4 regions of the Halochromatium sp. NSM3 genome follow, and region 2 is predicted to be linked to each of the others. Evidence: predicted binding sites of a transcription regulator. Region 2 holds the regulator's gene; each other region holds the start of a gene.

What was found. The regulator sigma-54, encoded in region 2, starts transcription at its own class of promoters, with help from an activator protein. The targets are predictions, from matches to a motif close to TGGCANGNTNCNTGCTT.
Region 1: rsxA (electron transport complex subunit RsxA) is a predicted target of sigma-54. The motif match lies at 2,384-2,400, and genes of this name have one in related genera.
Region 3: AC54T3_RS06805 (DUF4168 domain-containing protein) is a predicted target of sigma-54. The motif match lies at 1,342-1,358, and genes of this name have one in related genera.
Region 4: AC54T3_RS14665 (flavodoxin) is a predicted target of sigma-54. The motif match lies at 2,056-2,072, and genes of this name have one in related genera.

The regions. Positions count from the first base shown of each region.
Region 1 covers NZ_JCAQIA010000042.1:3,954-8,163, reverse strand. The annotation lists gene rsxC (electron transport complex subunit RsxC) at 1-1,108, opposite strand, end outside; gene AC54T3_RS14865 (RnfABCDGE type electron transport complex subunit B) at 1,154-1,684, opposite strand; gene rsxA (electron transport complex subunit RsxA) at 1,730-2,305, opposite strand; gene nifL (nitrogen fixation negative regulator NifL) at 2,875-4,210, shown strand, end outside.
Region 2 covers NZ_JCAQIA010000002.1:99,061-103,270, reverse strand. The annotation lists gene lptC (LPS export ABC transporter periplasmic protein LptC) at 1-47, shown strand, start outside; gene lptA (lipopolysaccharide transport periplasmic protein LptA) at 58-639, shown strand; gene lptB (LPS export ABC transporter ATP-binding protein) at 639-1,364, shown strand; gene AC54T3_RS01640 (RNA polymerase factor sigma-54) at 1,445-2,932, shown strand; gene hpf (ribosome hibernation-promoting factor, HPF/YfiA family) at 2,985-3,362, shown strand; gene AC54T3_RS01630 (PTS sugar transporter subunit IIA) at 3,489-3,935, shown strand; gene hprK (HPr(Ser) kinase/phosphatase) at 3,962-4,210, shown strand, end outside.
Region 3 covers NZ_JCAQIA010000011.1:82,899-87,108, forward strand. The annotation lists gene AC54T3_RS06800 (sigma-54-dependent transcriptional regulator) at 1-1,224, shown strand, start outside; gene AC54T3_RS06805 (DUF4168 domain-containing protein) at 1,403-1,801, shown strand; gene AC54T3_RS06810 (BON domain-containing protein) at 1,959-2,756, shown strand; gene AC54T3_RS06815 (hypothetical protein) at 2,825-3,136, opposite strand; gene AC54T3_RS06820 (tetratricopeptide repeat protein) at 3,742-4,210, shown strand, end outside.
Region 4 covers NZ_JCAQIA010000041.1:16-4,225, reverse strand. The annotation lists gene AC54T3_RS14670 ((Fe-S)-binding protein) at 1-1,345, opposite strand, end outside; gene AC54T3_RS14665 (flavodoxin) at 1,402-1,974, opposite strand; gene AC54T3_RS14660 (SOUL family heme-binding protein) at 2,322-2,732, opposite strand; gene AC54T3_RS14655 (hypothetical protein) at 3,074-3,409, shown strand; gene AC54T3_RS14650 (lysozyme family protein) at 3,458-3,961, opposite strand.

The DNA of each region.
Region 1 (4,210 bases), on a different contig from region 2:
TGCACGGCCCTGGCTCGCGCAGGCCGGTCTCGGCGGCGGTCAGCGCCAGGATGCCATTGGTGCCCTTCATCACCGGCACCCGCAGCTCCGGGATTGGCTGGCCCATCATCGGCCCGCCGGCGATCAGCCGCGCCGGCTCTTCGCGGAAGCGGCCGCAGTGCTCGACCAAATCCTCGATCTTGGTGCCGATCAGCACCCGTAGATTCTTCGGCGCGCTGATCGCCCCACCGGTGACGCTGATCACCCGCGAGACCAGCGGCTGACCGAACCGCAGCGCCTCATGCACGGCAAAGGCGGTCGCTGGATTGTGTACCACCACGCCGATATCGGCGGTCAAGCCACGGGCTGGCGTCTCCTTGCCGGTCAGGGTCTGCACCAGATGCTTCTCCGAGCCCATCGGATAGCGCATCGGCAACCGAACCACTTCAACCCCATCGAACTCGGCTGTGGCTTGCTGCATCGCCGCCAGCGCCTCGGGCTTGTTGCCCTCGATGCCGAACAGGATGCGCTCGACGCCAAGCGCGCGCGCCATGAGGCGTGCGCCATCGACGATGGCCTCGGCCTGCTCGCGCATCAATTGATCGTCGCAAGTCAGATAGGGCTCGCACTCGGAGCCGTTGATGACCAGTGTCGAGAGCGAGTAGCGCTTGCCGAGACCGAGCTTGACCGCTGACGGGAAGGTGGCCCCGCCCATCCCAACCACGCCGGCATCGGCGACCCGCTGCGCGATCTCGGAAGGCTCCAGCGCGAATGGATCAGCGACACCTGCGATACGTTTGTGCCAACGATCCTTGCCATCCGGCTGCAGGGTGATGGTCCGCACCGAGAGGCCGGACGGATGATTCGCCGGATAGAGTCCAAGCCCGACGATGCGGCCCGAGGTCGGCGCATGGATCGGCGCCGAGACCGCGCCCTGCGCTTGGGCGATGCGCTCACCCTTGGCGACATATTGGCGCCGCTGCACCAGAGGATTGGCGATCGCGCCGATATGCTGCTGCAGCGGGATGTGAAGCAGCTTTGGCATCGGCAGCGCCTCGATGGGTCGGCCGGCCGAGAGATCTTTGCGATCCTCGGGATGGACACCGCCGCGGATGGTGAATAGACGCATGGGGACTCTCTCGTCAGGAGCGGACGGATCGTGATGGATGCGCTGTCAGCAGCAGGCCAACGGATTCGGCCACACCCAATTGCTCGGCGTGATCGTGGCGGGACGCATCTCGATGCACTCGGTCGGACAGACCTCGGCGCAGTCCCTGCAGCCGACGCAGGCATCTTCAAAAACCGCGTGAATCTGATCCTTGGCGCCGACGATGGCATCGGTCGGGCAGCGCTTGAAGCACTTGGTGCAGCCGACACAGAGCCGTTCATGCACATAGGCCACCTGCGGCGCCTGCTCGGCAACGGCGCTCAGGTCCACCGACACGCCGAGCCGTTGCGCCAAGGCCTGTGCCAATGCCCGACCACCAGGCGGACAGAGGGTCACCGGCGCCTTGCCTTCGGCAATCGCCACCGCCGCCGGCGCACAGCCTGGAAAGCCACACTGACCGCACTGCGAACCCGGCAGTAGCTCCTCGATCTCGGCCACGAGCGGGCTCTCCTCGACCTTCAAAAACCGCGCGGCGACACCGAGCAGTGCGCCGAGCCCCAGGCCAAGGGTGGTCAAGCTCAGGATTGCAGAAACCATGATGTCGACATGCTCCAGGATAAAAGTCAGTGATCAATGCGTACCTCAGGCCAGCCCCGCAAAGCCCATGAAGGCCAGCGACAGCAGGCCAGCGACGATGAAGGCGATCGGCGCCCCGGCAAAGGTCGCTGGCACCTGCGCCAGTGCCAGCCGCTCGCGCAGCCCGGCGAACAACACCATCACCAGCGTGAAGCCGAGCGCCGAGCCGAAGCCGTAAAGCAGGCTCTCGACAAAGCTGTGTTGCTCCTGCACATTGAGCAGCGCGACGCCCAACACCGCGCAGTTGGTCGTAATCAATGGCAGAAAGATGCCGAGCACCTGATAGAGCATCGGCGAGAGTTTGCGCACCATCATCTCGGTGAACTGCACCACCGCCGCGATGACCAAAATGAAGGTCAGGATGCGCAAAAAGCCGATCTCCAGCGGCTCGAGCACCCAATGCTCCAACAGCCAACTGGCCGCAGCCGCCAGGGTCAGCACGAAGGTGGTTGCCAACCCCATGCCAAGCGCGGTATCAAGCTTCCCGGAAACGCCCATGAACGGGCAGAGGCCGAGGAACTTGACCAACACCACGTTGTTCACCAGCGCGGTCGCGAGGATCAGCATCAGAGACTCGGTCATGGGGCTTCGGCAAGGCTCTCCGGCAAGGGCGGTACGCACGCGGCCAAGACCGCTCGCACTCAGGACTGAACAGGCATAAAGCAAATCCGATGCCAGCGCTGAGCCTGCAACGCCATCAGCGAGACAGGGAATCCGCAAACAGAACCAAACCGGGCCGGAAAACCGTGCTAAAACGGGGCCGTTGGCAACACGGCCCCGGCCCTCGCCGGGCCTGCGCGTGCCATCGAGACAAGGGGGGACTGTCGCGGACGACACAGCCCGCATGCTGCAGCGCAGCACATTGTCGCAAACCCGACAAGGCTTGCGGTTTCTCGCGTTGATGAATGGGCCTGTCGCCGAGCAAGCGGCGGGATGGACGCGCCGATGTATAACGGCACGAATCCTGCTTAAATTACGATGCCAACCTAAGGCGATTGAACGGGCGGCACCACAACGACAGGTCACGAGAGAGGAGAACCCCCATGGCTCAATCATCCTCGGAGAGCAGCGCATCGCGCTCGCTGAGTCCGCCGGGCACGTCCACGTCGAGCCCCCGGTCAGATCCTGCATCGGAGAACGCACAGCCGCTAGTGCGCAATGCGATTGCGGCCTTCTTGCGCCAGCCACCCGAGGGCACGCCGCCCGAGGTGCTCACGGCCCTGTGCCTGATGGCCGGCGATGCCTCAGATCCACTGCCGCCACGCCTCTACTTCGAGACCGTCGAACAATCACCGGTCGCGATCTCGATCACCGATCCAAACGCCAACATCCTCTACACGAACGCCGCCTTCGAGCATCTCAGCGGCTATCTTCGCGACGAATTGCTCGGCAAGAACCAGTCGATCCTCTCCAGCAACGCCACCCCGGACAGTATCTATCGCCAACTCTGGCGCACCATCCAGCGCAAGAAGACCTGGACCGGCACCCTGGTCAACCAGCGCAAGAGGGGTCATGAATATCTCGCCGAACTGGTCATCTCGCCGGTGCTCGATAGCAGCGGCGAGATTGCCTATTTCCTCGGCATGCATCGGGATGTGACGCGCGAGCATGAACTGGCGAGCGCGCTCAGGCAGCAGAAGACACGCATCGAGAACGTGCTCGATGCCGCACCGACGGTGATGGTGCTGCTCGACGCCGAGGGCGAGATCATCCTCGACAACATGGAGTACAAGAAGCTGTTCGGCGACCTACGCGGGCGCGAACCCTTACCGCTGATCCGCGCCGCGCTGCGCCAACAGGCCGGCTTCGACCCCATCGAGCGCACCGTCCCCGCCAGCGGCGACGGCGAAGACTTCAAGAACATCGAGGTCAGCCTAGAGGTCCCCGGCAGCCTTGGACCACGCTGGTTTTCGTGCTCCGGCACCTGCATCAGCGAGCAGGACGGCAGCGCCCGCAGCTATTTTGGTCGCGGCAATCGTGGCGATGCGCGTCTGTTGCTACTCGCGACCGATGTCACCGCCCGCCATCGCGAGATCGAGCGCGCGCATCTCGAGCATCTGCGCGCACGCATCGCCGAGCAGCGCCTCGCCCAAGGCATGCGTGAAGCACTCGCCGCCGCGAGCTACCAGATCCAAACCCCACTCAACCTGTTGCGCGCGGCGAGTGCCATGTTCGCCAGCGGTGCAGGTACCCTTGAAGGCTTCGCGCCGACCCTGGCACAGATCACCGAGGCGAGCGAGCAAGCGCTCAAGACCCTGCAAGCGGCACTCCCGGATGAGATCATCGAGGCCGGCGTCAGCGTCAATGTCAACGAACTGGTGCGCCATGTGCTGGCACTCGAGACCGATGCTCTGCTGTCCTCGGGTGTCACCGTCGACTGGCGTCCCTCGCATGTCCTGCCCGAGATCACTGCGCGCCAGACCGAGCTGCGCTCGCTGTTCAAGAACCTCATCGACAATGCGCTGCAAGCCACGCGCGAGGGCGGAC
Region 2 (4,210 bases):
TGGATGCTGATCGGATGGGGCGGGGTAACGATGATGATGCTGGTTGAGGTGAACGCGATGAATCAACAGCGCCAACGCGCATCCCGCTTGTTTGCGCTGCTTGAGCTTATGCTGCTCGAGCTTTTGCTGTTCGGGCTGGCGCCGCTCGGCCTGATGCTCTGGGCCGCGACGCCCGCGTGGGCGCTCGAGGACGATCAGTATCAGCCGATGTATATCGAGGCCGATGCCGCCGAGTTTGACGAAAAGCAATTGACCAGCCTGTACATCGGCAACGTCGAGGTCACCCAAGGCAGTCTGCGCATTCAGGCCGACGAGATGCTGGTGCATCACGAGTCTGACCGCCGGATCAAGAAGATCATCGCCATCGGCCAACCGGTCCGCTATCGTCAGCGCTTGGATGATGACCCGGACGAGGTGACCGGGCAGGCCTTGCGGATGGAGTACGAGGCCGAGCGTGAAGAGCTGACCCTGATCGATGAGGCGGTGCTGATCCAAGCGAAAGACCGTTTCGCCAGCGACCGCATCGTCTACAACCGCATCACCGAGCGCGTGACCGCAGGCATGAGCGCCCAAGGCTATGAGCGGGTCAAGATTCGGCTCGAGCCCGAATCCACGCCCGAGCCGGCGCCCGCGCAATGATGCCGACCCTCGAGGCGCGCGCGCTGGCCAAGACCTATCGGCGGCGGGCCGTGGTCAATGGTGTCGACCTCAGTGTCGACGCCGGCGAAGTGGTGGGCCTGCTGGGGCCGAACGGCGCGGGCAAGACCACGAGCTTTTATATGATCGTCGGCCTGGTCAGCGCCGACGCCGGACGCATCCTCCTCGACGGCGAGGACATCACGCATCGGCCCATGCACGCCCGCGCGCAGCGGGGGCTGAGTTATCTGGCCCAGGAACCCTCGGTCTTTCGCAAACTCAAGGCGCGCGATAATCTGATGGCGGTGTTGGAGATGCGCGCCGAGAGCAGTCGCGAGGATCATCGCCAGCGCTGTGACGAGCTGCTCGATGAACTGGGCATCAGCCATGTTGCCGATTCGCTCGCGCTGAGCCTCTCCGGAGGCGAGCGCCGACGCCTCGAGATCGCCCGCGCGCTGGCGCTCGAGCCCAAGATCATGCTGCTCGACGAGCCCTTCGCCGGCGTCGATCCGATCGCGGTGGGCGATATCAAAGGCATCATCGGCCATTTGCGCGATCGGCGCATCGGCGTGCTCATCACCGACCATAACGTCCGCGAGACGCTGGATATTTGCGACCGGGCGTACATCATCAACGCCGGCGAGGTGATTGCCGCCGGCGCTCCCGCCGCGTTGCTGCAGGACCCGCAGGTGCGGGCCGTGTATCTCGGTGAACATTTTCGGCTGTAAAGCACCTTGGCCGTCGAGCAGGCTTTTCGACTAGACTTCAAGGTTCCATCAAGCCTTTCGCACTCGTATCAACGCTCGGCATGAAGCAAAGCATCCAGCTCCGTCTTGGTCAGCAGTTGACCATGACGCCGCAGCTCCAGCAGGCGATCAAGCTGCTGCAGCTCTCCACGCTCGACCTGCAGCGCGAGATCCAGGATGCGCTCGAGTCCAATCTGATGCTGGAGTCGGCAGACGAGGGCGAGACCGAGCGCGAGGGCGCGCCCGCCGAGACCCGCGAGGAGAGCGAACGCCAGCGCCATGAGGCCGATGCTGCGGTTGACGCCGAGGTTCCGGCCGAGTCGAATGCGCTGCCCAATGATCTGCCGCTCGACAGCGATTGGAGCGATACCTACGACAGCGAAGCCAGCGAGCAGTATGCCGGTCCTTCGGCCTCGGCCGGGGTCGGCTCGGGCAATGAGGTCGACCTGTTCGCCCAGCAGTCGCGGCCGCAGACGCTGCACGACCACCTCGAATGGCAGCTCAATCTGGGCCATCTCGGGGCGCGCGACCGACTGATCGCCGAGGCGCTGATCGATGCCATTGATGCCGATGGCTACCTCCGGCTCGATCCCGCCGAGCTTCTGGAGACGCTGGATCTCGAGGATCTCGAACGCGATGAGATCGAAGCGGTCTTGCACGCCGTCCAGGCCCTCGATCCGCCCGGCATCGGCGCCCGCGATCCGCGCGAGTGCCTGTTGCTGCAACTGCGCCAGCTCCCCGCAGAGACCCCGCATCGGGCCGGCGCGCTGATGATCTGCGAGAAACTGTTCGATGCGCTGTCGCGCAACGATCTCGATGAGCTGCGCCGCCATACCAAGCTCTCGGACCTGGAACTTGGACGCGCCCTGGCGCTGATTCGCTCCTTGCAACCAAGGCCCGGGGCCTTGATGAGCGAGCATCGTCCGGACTACGTCATCCCCGATGTGCTGGTGCGCAAGCGCGCCGGCAGTTGGCAGGTCGAACTCAATCCCGACACGCAGCCTAAACTGCGAGTGAACGAGGACTATGTGAAGCTGATTCGACGCGCCGATAATGGCGCCGAGAATACCTGCCTCAAGACGCATCTGCAGGAGGCCCGTTGGTTCATCAAGAGCCTGTTGAGCCGCAACGACACCGTGCTGAGGGTGGCGGCCAAGATCGTCGAGCTGCAGCACGATTTCTTCGAGTACGGCGAAGAGGCGATGCGTCCGCTGATCCTGAGAGACGTTGCGGAGTCGCTTGAACTGCATGAGTCAACCGTCTCGCGCGTGACCACTCAGAAGTATATGCACACCCCACGTGGTACGCTCGAGTTCAAGTACTTCTTTTCCAGCCATGTCGGCACCGCTGCGGGGGGCGAATGCTCGTCCACCGCCATCCGTGCCTTCATCCGCAAACTGGTCGCCGCCGAGGCGGCCAACAAACCACTGAGCGACAGCAAGATCGCCGGCATCCTGTCCGAACAGGGCATCAATGTCGCGCGCCGTACCGTCGCTAAATACCGCGAGGCCATGGGTATCCCACCCTCGAACGAGCGCAAGCGCCTGTAGCGGTCAGCGTCACGTGCCGCTACGGTGCGCTTGCAAACCCAGGAGTGACACTATGCAAATCAACCTGACGGGTCATCATGTCGATATCACCGAGCCGCTGAAGGGCTACGTCGACAGCAAATTCGAGCGCTTGGAACGCCACTTCGATCATGTGATCAAAGTGCATGTGATCCTCAGTGTCGAGAAACTGCGGCAGAAGGCCGAGGCCCGCATCCACATGAATGGGGCCGATGTCTTCGCCGATGCGGTTCACGAGGATATGTACGCAGCCATCGATGGGCTGATCGACAAACTCGATCGCCAGGTCCTGAAGTACAAGGAAAAGCGCCAGAGTCATCGCGGCGCATCGACCAAGACGCAGGCCGAGGGTGAAACCGTCAGCGGCGAGCCTGGCGACGAACTCGACGACGAGCGGGAGCCGCTGCACTAAGCGAGCGCCTGGACGCCGGTGCCGGAGTCCGACGCGCGCTGGTCGGCTCCGGCCTCTTTTTTTATCTGAACGGCAGAGGCGCCTGTCGATGGCGCGCGACTCCGATTCCTTTTGGAGCAACAGTTGATGCTTCCCCTGACGTTAATCACAGAGCCACGTATCCGCTGTCGTGTCGAGGTCACGAGTAAGAAGCGGTTGCTGGAATCCTTGGCCGAACTCTTGGCGCCGGTAGGTCCGCACTGTTCCCCGTCTGCGGTCTTCGACCTGCTCAATGAGCGTGAACGGCTCGGCAGTACGGGGTTGGGCGAGGGGGTCGCGCTACCGCATGCGCGCATCGCCGGTATCGACGATGCCGTGGGCGCCTTCGTCCAGCTCGATCAGGCGGTGGGCTTCGACGCGCCGGATGATCGGCCGGTCGATCTCGCCTTTGGTCTGCTGGTCCCGGAAGCGGCGACCGAGGCCCATCTCAGCCTCTTGGCCGGGTTGGCCGAGCGCTTCAGTGATCCACGCTTGCGCGCGGCCTTGCGCGAGGCGAATGACGCCAGCACCGTGCTGGCCTTGCTGCGGCGCTGAGGTCAGCGCTGAATCCGTTCACGCCGATGCCACCCGTCGATACGCTCCAAGGGTTGGTCGCGCAGCTTGGACCGCGCCTGCGCCTGCGTTGGCTGACCCCCATGCCCACGCAGCCACTGGCGCTGGTCAGCGACGATCTGCCAGGCGGCGCCGCGCAGAGTCTCGTCGGCTCGCTGAACTGCATCCATCCAAACCGCCTGCAGGTGCTGGGGCTCGCCGAGATGCACCATCTCGAGGATCTGAGTCAGGCGTCCGCGCGCGAGACGATTGAGCGC
Region 3 (4,210 bases), on a different contig from region 2:
CTGCAAGCGAGCCGCGCGCTGACGCCGAGGCCGGGCTTTATCATGCTGACCGGCTTCGGCACCATTGGTCAGGCGGTGGCCGCGCTCAAGGCCGGCGCCGACGACTTCCTGACCAAACCCGTTGATCTCGAGCATCTGCGCCTGGCGGTGGCGCGCGTGCTGGAGAACCGCCAATTACAGGCGGAGGTGGCGCAGTATCGGCAGGTCCTGGCCGGCGGCGAGTTCCATGGCATGCGCGGTCAAAGCCCGGCGATGCGCGCGCTCTATGACCTGATTCGCCGCGTCGCCCAGTCCGACAGCAGTGTCTTGATCACCGGGGAGTCCGGCACTGGCAAGGAGTTGGTGGCGCGGGCGCTGCATGCCGAGAGTCCACGCGCCGCAGCGCCCTTTGTCGCGCTCAACTGTGCCGGCATCCCCGAGGCCTTGCTCGAATCCGAGCTGCTCGGTCATGCCGCCGGTGCCTTCAGTGGCGCGCGCGGCGCGCGTCAAGGCCTGTTCGTCGCGGCCAATGGCGGCACCCTGTTCCTCGACGAGATCGCCGAGATGCCGCCGGCGATGCAGACCAAGCTGCTGCGACTGCTGCAAGACGGCCAGGTGCGACCGGTGGGCGCCAATGCCGAGATCAGCACCGATGTGCGGATCGTCGCCGCGACCCATCGCGATATTTCCGAGCGCATCGCCGACGGGCAGTTCCGCGAGGATCTGTTCTACCGCTTGGAGACCTTCCGCATCCAGGTGCCGCCACTGCGTGAGCGCGGCGAGGACATCGCCGCCCTCGTGCAGCATGTCCTAACGGCGCAGACGGTCGCGCGCGAGCGCCCGGCGCGGCGCTTCGCGCCCGAGGCCTGGCGCGCGTTGCTCAATTACAGCTATCCCGGCAACGTGCGCGAGCTGGCAAGCCTGGTCGAGCGCGCCGTGACCCTGGCGCCGGACGCGGTGATCGGCCTCGAGGATTTGCCGGAGCGGGTGCGCGTCGAGTCGAGCGCGGCGGTTCATGGAGGCCCCGAGGGCGTTGGAGGCAGCCCGCATGCGCCATCGACGGTATCGGTTTCCGCGCCGCGCACCGATGAGGACTGGCAAACGCTGGCCGAGGTCGAGTCACGCTATATCCGCTCGGTGCTCGACTGGACCGAAGGCAACAAGCAGCGCGCGGCGAAGATTCTCGGCATCGGCCGCAAGACGCTCTACCGTAAGCTCGACGAACAGGGCCAGGATGTCACGTAGCACAAGGATACATGTGTCGGCATGATACAGCGCGCTGGGCCGCCCCGTCCGTGCGTTGGACCGGGCCGGTTGCCATAAACCATTGATTTATAATCTTATCATCGTTGTTTTCAGAATTGGCACGGCATGTGAAAGAATCGGGTTGCCATTCATAACTGTCTCCCCTGGAGGTTTGACAATGAAGACGATGACACTCGACCAACGCATCCCCGCACTGACGATGGCTGCCCTGCTTGTGGCCTCTGGTGCCGTGTTTGCTCAGGGTGGAGCCGGTGATCCGGCCGCCGCCCCGCCGGCACCGCCCGCCAATCTGGAAGTCGACGATGCGACGGTTTCGGAATTCGCCGATGCCTTCCTGTCGGTGCAGGAGATCAGCGAGGATCTGACCGAGAAGCTCTCCGAGGCGCCGAGCGCCGAGGCCGCGCAGACCATGCAGCGGGAGGCTCAAGACAAGATGGCGCAAAGCGTTCAGGAGAGCGGCATCTCGGTGGAGCAGTACAATGACATCGCCGTTGGCATGCGGCAGGATCCAGAACTCGCCGAACGCGTTAAAACGGCCGTCAATGAGGCGCGGTAAACGCATTGGGCCAGGGCGCTGTTGCGTGCTGGCAGCCACCAAACTCAGGTCCTATAAGGCCTGAGGCGCGGTTGCTGAGTGGACCGCGAGCGAGCCGCCGGCCATCCTGGTCGGCGGCTTTCTTTGTTTTCAACGATCGATTGTCCTGGAGATTGGTATGCGTACAGGCCCGTTCGCAGCAGCGCTCGTGGTAGGCGTGATGAGCCTGCCGGTGAGTGCCGAGACTGCCTCATCGTCCGAGAGTGCAGCAAAGGCTCAGATGCTGATCGATATGAACCCCTTGCTGGGCGGTTATGCCATTGACGTGCGATCAAGTGACGGAGGATTACGGCTTGAAGGCGCGGTTGCCAATGAGATCGACGCCACGCTCGCCACGCAGCTCGCGCGGCTGGTTGCCGGTGACGGCGCCGAGGTCGAGTCGGCATTGAGTCTGGAGGCACCGATGCCGGAGACGAACAGCGGCCTGATCACCGAGGTGCAAGATCGAACCACTGCCGCCCGGCTACAACAGCGACTGCGCTGGCAGGTCAGGAACATCCCGCTGGACGTGCGGGCGGAGGTCGATCGCGGAGTGGTGCGCTTATATGGTCAGGTCGGCGCCTCGGCGACCAAGGATCGCATCGCCGCGATGGCGGAGAGTACCGAGGGCGTCAACGAGGTGTTCAATTACATCAGCGTCGATCCCGGCCTGATTACCAACGAGCGTGAGCAACAGGGGCGCGCCGAGCAGCTAGAGCGCGAGGATGATTGGATTAGCAGACGCTTGCGGGTGCTGCTGCAGGCCGATACGACGGTGAACGATCGCGCGATCGAGATCAAGGTGCGCGACGGCGAGGTCACGCTGAGCGGCTCGGTGACCTCATCGGCCGAGCGCAGCGTCGCCGAGACCATTGCCGGCGATATGCCGGGGGTGCGCGAGGTCGATTCGCGCCTGATCATCGAGCGGCTGCTGTGATGCCCGCATCGGGCGAATAAAAAAGCCGCTCGTACTTAGGCGAGCGGCGTTTGTGTGCCTCGCGAGGGTCAGCGTTGGCTCTCGCCGTCGGTTAGATCCCCTGCTGGCTCATCACCCGGGGCACCGTACATGGCGCCATCATTCGGGTTACCCATCGTGCCACCCGCGCTTGGGTTCGGGTTGGGTGCGGGCGCTGTCTGGGGCTGTCTGTCCTTCCACTCCGGCTGCGTTGGCTCCTGGGGAACCCGCTCTTCCAGCGTGCCCATATCGGTTCCGTTGCAGCCGACGGCGAGTGCTAAGGCAGCGCTCGCTAGCAGCCCAACGCCGATCTTCGTCAAGGTTGCCAACCGGCTCGCCGTCGAATGCCGTTCATCATTCATGGTGATCATGCTCCGTGGTTTTAAGGGAGCCAAGCGCAAAGCAAGTGACATGCCAAGCGTTGGGCTCGCCGCAAGGCGCCAACAAGCGGCACTTCACAGACCGAGCATTCGCAGCCGCAAGAGCGGCGGGCGTGTTGATTGACTACATGTGTCGATCTGACCCGTGTCAAAGCGACACCTGATGAACAGGCGTGGGCTCGGCGCACATCAGCGGTTTGAGCCGGTTGCCAGAGACGCCAATCCAGCCCTGATCGCCAACCACGGCGATATGGGCGAGACCAGATCCTGGATACCCTCATGCTTGGATCAGTCTTTGCTTGGATGTTTCTCGACCCTCGACATTCCGCCTGACTCGGGTCGAGCAGAGCTTTCCGTCGGGGCTCGCGCTTCTGCGGCTGCTCGATGAACGCTTCTCTCACTGTGGGGTATGGATCTTGGTCTTGACTGATGATCCGCATCTTCTCCAACAGCTCCCTATGGCAATGCACCATGCGTCGCTCAAGCGCGTGCAGGATTCATGAGGCCTTCAGCGCCTAGACGAGGCATCGCTACCAACCTGTTCCAGCCGCTCTGGAGTACCCGCCCGAACGAGGAGGAGCTTGAACGTGGCTGGCGCGCTTACAAGGCTGTCGCTGGCGCAGCAGCGCGCCGACGAGCGAGATGCGCTCCATGATGAAGCCGAGGAGATTCTACGTCGCATCTGGGAACAAGAACCCAAGCACCCCGGCGCAATCCATTACTCCATCCACGCGACCGACGTCGATGGTCGCGCCGAGAACGCGTTGGACATGGTGGAGGTCTACGCTGATATCGCCCCCGAGGTGCCGCACGCCCTGCATATGCCTTCGCACATTTACATGCGTCTGGGCGAGTGGGACGACGCGACCGCTTTGGAGCCACGCACTCCCGATGACCTGCCCTGGGATGCCGCGCGTTGGCCGGAGGCCATCAGCTGGTATGCGCGTGGACTCGGCGGCGTACAGACCGGCGACCTGGATCTGGCCCGTGACGCCGAGCAGCGGCTTGCAGCGCTGCGCGAGCGAGCAAAAGACGACGGGGACGAACACTTGGCGA
Region 4 (4,210 bases), on a different contig from region 2:
CGTTGGCGATGACGGGCGCGCTCGGGTTGGCGCGCAGTTGCGGCAGCAAGGCCAGCTCAGCCATCTGTCGGGACAGGTCGGCGTGCTCCTGTTCCAGGCCGAAGGTGCCGGCCATGCCGCAGCAGCCGGCGTCGATGATCTCCGGCGTCAGTCCTGGTAACACCTTCAACACCTTGCGCATCGACTTCATCGCGCCTACCGCCTTCTGGTGACAATGGCCGTGCACCAACGTAGTGCTGCTGTCATGCGCTTGCGCATCGGCGAAGGGGAGCTTGAGGCGCTTTGCCATGAGCTCTTTGGCCAAGAACTCCTCCAGCAACAGGCTACGCTCGGCCACGACTCGCGCTGCGTCACCAAGCCCGAGCGCGAGGTGGTCATCGCGCAGGCTCAACAGGCAGGAGGGCTCGAGTCCGATGATCCAATGCCCGGCGCGGGCGTGGGGCAGCAGGGCGTTCAGCAGGCGCCTGGCCTCATCGGCAGCCTGTTCCACGAGGCCTTGAGCCAGATAGGTGCGCCCGCAGCACAGCGGGCGCCTCGGGTTCGGGTCCGATTCGGCAGGCTCGGCGATGTGGACGCGATAGCCGGCGGCCCTGAGCACGCGGAGCGCTGCACGCGGGATCTCGGGCTCGAAGTGGCGGCCGAAGCAGTCGACCAGGAGCACGACCTCCGGTAATGAGGGTGGCGCGGCCTCGGTCAGTGCCGATGCCGGTGCGGCGACGGGTTCAGGGTCGGGCTCAAAGGGCGCACGCGAGGGCTCCGGCAAGGGGACTTCGGCGGTGATGCCAAGCAACCGCTGACCTAGCTGCGCCAGCCAAGGGTGACGGTTGCGCATCCCGATCAGCCAGCGCACGGCGGATCGATAGCGCGACAGCCAGTGCGGCAGTGCGGCGAAGAGGCGGGCACGCCAGCGCAGACCGTCGCGCCGCACCCGCTGCGCTAGGTATTCGCTCTTGATCAACGCCATGTCGACGTTGCTCTCGCACTCGCGCTTGCAGCCCTTGCAGGCGACGCAAAGATCCATCGCGCGGGCGAGGGTTGGGTCGGCGAGGGCCGCATCGAGCAGGCTGGCCTCGCGTTGGGTCGCAGCGGCCGAGTGGGTGTCGGCCGAGCCGGTATTGAGGGCAGCCTTCAACAGCCGCACCCGTCCACCGGTGGAGAGGGCCGGGTCGCCGGTGACGCGAAAGCTCGGACACATGACGCCCTTGCTGGTCTCGGTCTCGCACTGGCGGCTGTTGATGCAGACCGCGACGGCCTTTGCGAAGTCGCCGCCGTGGCGCGGGATGTCCGCATAGGCGTCGCCCATGCCGGCATCCTGGTAGGCGGACCAGTCCAGCACTGTCTTCATAGAATGATCCACTCCAACCGAAAAGATGGGCAGGGGCAGCGATACCCAGCGCGTGACTAGGCGGGCACCGGCGCTTCGCAGACCTCGAGCAGCAGCGGCAGAACCTCGTCGAGCCAGGCGTCGATGCGTGCGTCGGTCAGCAACGACTGCAAGTGCTGATCCAACGCCAGACCGACGAAGCGCCCATCGACGACGGCCCGCGAACGCTTGAAGTCGAAGCCGCTGGTGTCGATGCCGCCCACCATCTGGGCACCCGCCTTGGAGAACAGGCTGTGCAGGTCCATCATGGCGTCGCAGAAGTGGGTCGGATATTTCTCTTGATCACCGAGCCCGAACAGGGCAATCCGGGTGCCACTGAAGTCCTTGCCGTCGAGCTGTGGCAGGAACTCCAGCCAGGCGGCCTCGTCGGTGTCGTTGGCCTTGCCGGGGAGTAGGCCTTCGCCATCGGTGGGTGTTCCGAGAATCAGTGCCTTGAAGGCCAGCAGGTCATCAGCGCTGGCGCGATTGACGTTCAGTGGTTTCGCGACCATGCCTTCCCCCAGACGCGCCTTGATCGCTGTTGCGATCTTCTTTGCGATCAGTCTAGTGGTACCGGAATCCGTTCCAAAGAAGATGCCAATCTGACGCATACTGCCCCCGTCGAGTGCGTGTCGCTCCGTTGGGAGCCTTGGTGAGCGTCTTGATGATGAGCCCGTCGATTTGAGCAAATTTAGCAAGACCCGCGCCAATCAACGGCGTGCCGGCCGGCATCCCGAAGACAGGAGCGACCAAAGGGTTCAAGTGTCTGAAGCGAAGGCGGATCGTGATCGATGGAGCAGCGGCATCTCGGTTGTTGAGCGGCCGGATGTCATCGCCATCGTTAGCCGCATGTCGCCACTCAGCTTGCCTGAGCCTGTGGCGAAGCCGACAAAGGTCTCGGTCTTGGCTGGGTCGTGACAGTGAGCACTGAGGCTCAACGCCGGGCAGGGGCGTTGGCTCACTGATCGGGCTCAACGACCTCGACCATGACCTCGTTGCGGCGCAGGAACGGCAGCGAGAACGGCGAGTTGTAGCGAGCATAGAGGGGCTCGCCGACCGGTGTCAGACCAGCGGCACGGACCGCATCGAGCAGCTGCGTCTCATGGTTCCGATACTTGGATTCGCCCCAGCCGCCGGCGTAACGCAGCACGGCCATGAGACGACCGGGTTCTTCGCGTAGGGTGACGCGCGGATCGTTGGGACGCGGCACGGTCTCGAGCGTGAAGCGCTCCGGCATCACGAAGCTAATGATGAAGCTGTCGCCGTCGGTCTGTGCGTGGCGTTGCGTCACGGGTGCGGTCATCTCGATTCGTGTTCCGGCTTGGTCATCGTCGCTGGCCGACGGGCGCTGCGTGACGGGTGCGGTCATCGCGATCTTCTCGCACGCCAGCGCGCCACCGAGACCCATCGGGCAGATGGCATCAGGATACCCAAAGGTCGCGTGCGACACCGTCGCCAGCCACACGTCGTTTTTCAGACCGCAAGCGCCACAACGCGTTCTCCGCCATGGTTGCGCTCAATGGCGACGCAAAGGGCCCAGCAGCGTCCTCCAAGCCACGCTAAAGTGCTTCTTAGACAAGTGTTTAAACCATGCTCCCTGTCCATGATGAACAGGGAGGCCGCATGACAGTGCCAGCATCCATCCGAACCCATCCAGACCAACCGCCCGTCGCGACCCAGTCTCTGGGTCGGCGTCTTGCTGACGCTGTATTGGGATTGATCGCGGGGGCAGCGCTCCTCTTAGTGGCGTTGGCGCCACTGCCTTCGCTGACGCTGCACCTGACGGCCTGGGCCGTGTTTATCCTGGTGCTCATACTGAGCGCCCTTCTTGATCGTCAGCGCGACCATCGGACCACCAGATCCACCATGCGACAAGACATGCGATCAGAGCGCCTTGCCAAACAGCCGGTGCCGGCCTTTGGAATGACTCCCGTGGCAGATGATCAGGACATCGACGACTGGCTCGGACCCTTCAATCCTGATAACGGCCTCTCTTTGGATATTGCTCCCTACTTTATCCATGACGACCTCGGCCGGGATTCCTAGTCGCCGATCGACCTCAGAATTGAGGTGATTGACGCGGATACGCCTCATTTAAGGCCGAGTTCGTACAGACTCCAAGGCAGTCATTACTTGAGCCCAGTCTGCCCTCGCCCGGTTCCCCGCCACACCTTCGTAGTAGCTGTGGTTGCTGGCATCCGCCGGCAGCCCCGCCCAGATGCGCGAGAGGTTGTGCGCAAAGGCGTCGTTCGGCAGCCGACCCGCCTCCCAAGCAGTCAATCCCGCATCACGCGCGAGGGTCATTGCCATCCGATCCTGCAGTTTCGGGGTGAAACGTTCCTGTCCAGTGAGGCCAAGACGCGCTATCAGGTCATCGAGCGTGTCATCGATGATCTGATAGCGCCCGACGGGTGAACCGCCGCGCTCAGCGACCAGGCGCTGTTGCAGTGCCTGGACCTCGTTTAGAGACAGGTCACTGAGGTTCAGTGCTGACTGATCGGCATCACGATAGAGCGCATTGTAGTTTCCCAGTGACTCGGGTCCGGCGACCAGATCGAGCACCTGCCCGGAAACGCCACCGGTGACGGCATGATGCATCAGTCCCTAGCTAGTCGAGGCGGATTCCAGGGTTTTTTTTCCGACGCATCGACGACAGACTGCGCCCGGTTGTAGGCGATGATGCCGGTCAGCTTGCTGTTGTCGAGGCTGTGCGCGGCGCCAGTGAGTTGACCGGCAATCGCCTGGCCGAGCTCTGGTCCATGCTCATCAGCCCTTTTAAGGTGATGCTAACCTATTGTAATCTATAGTCATCTTCTAGCGACCCTGGAGCTGATGACCGGATGTTTG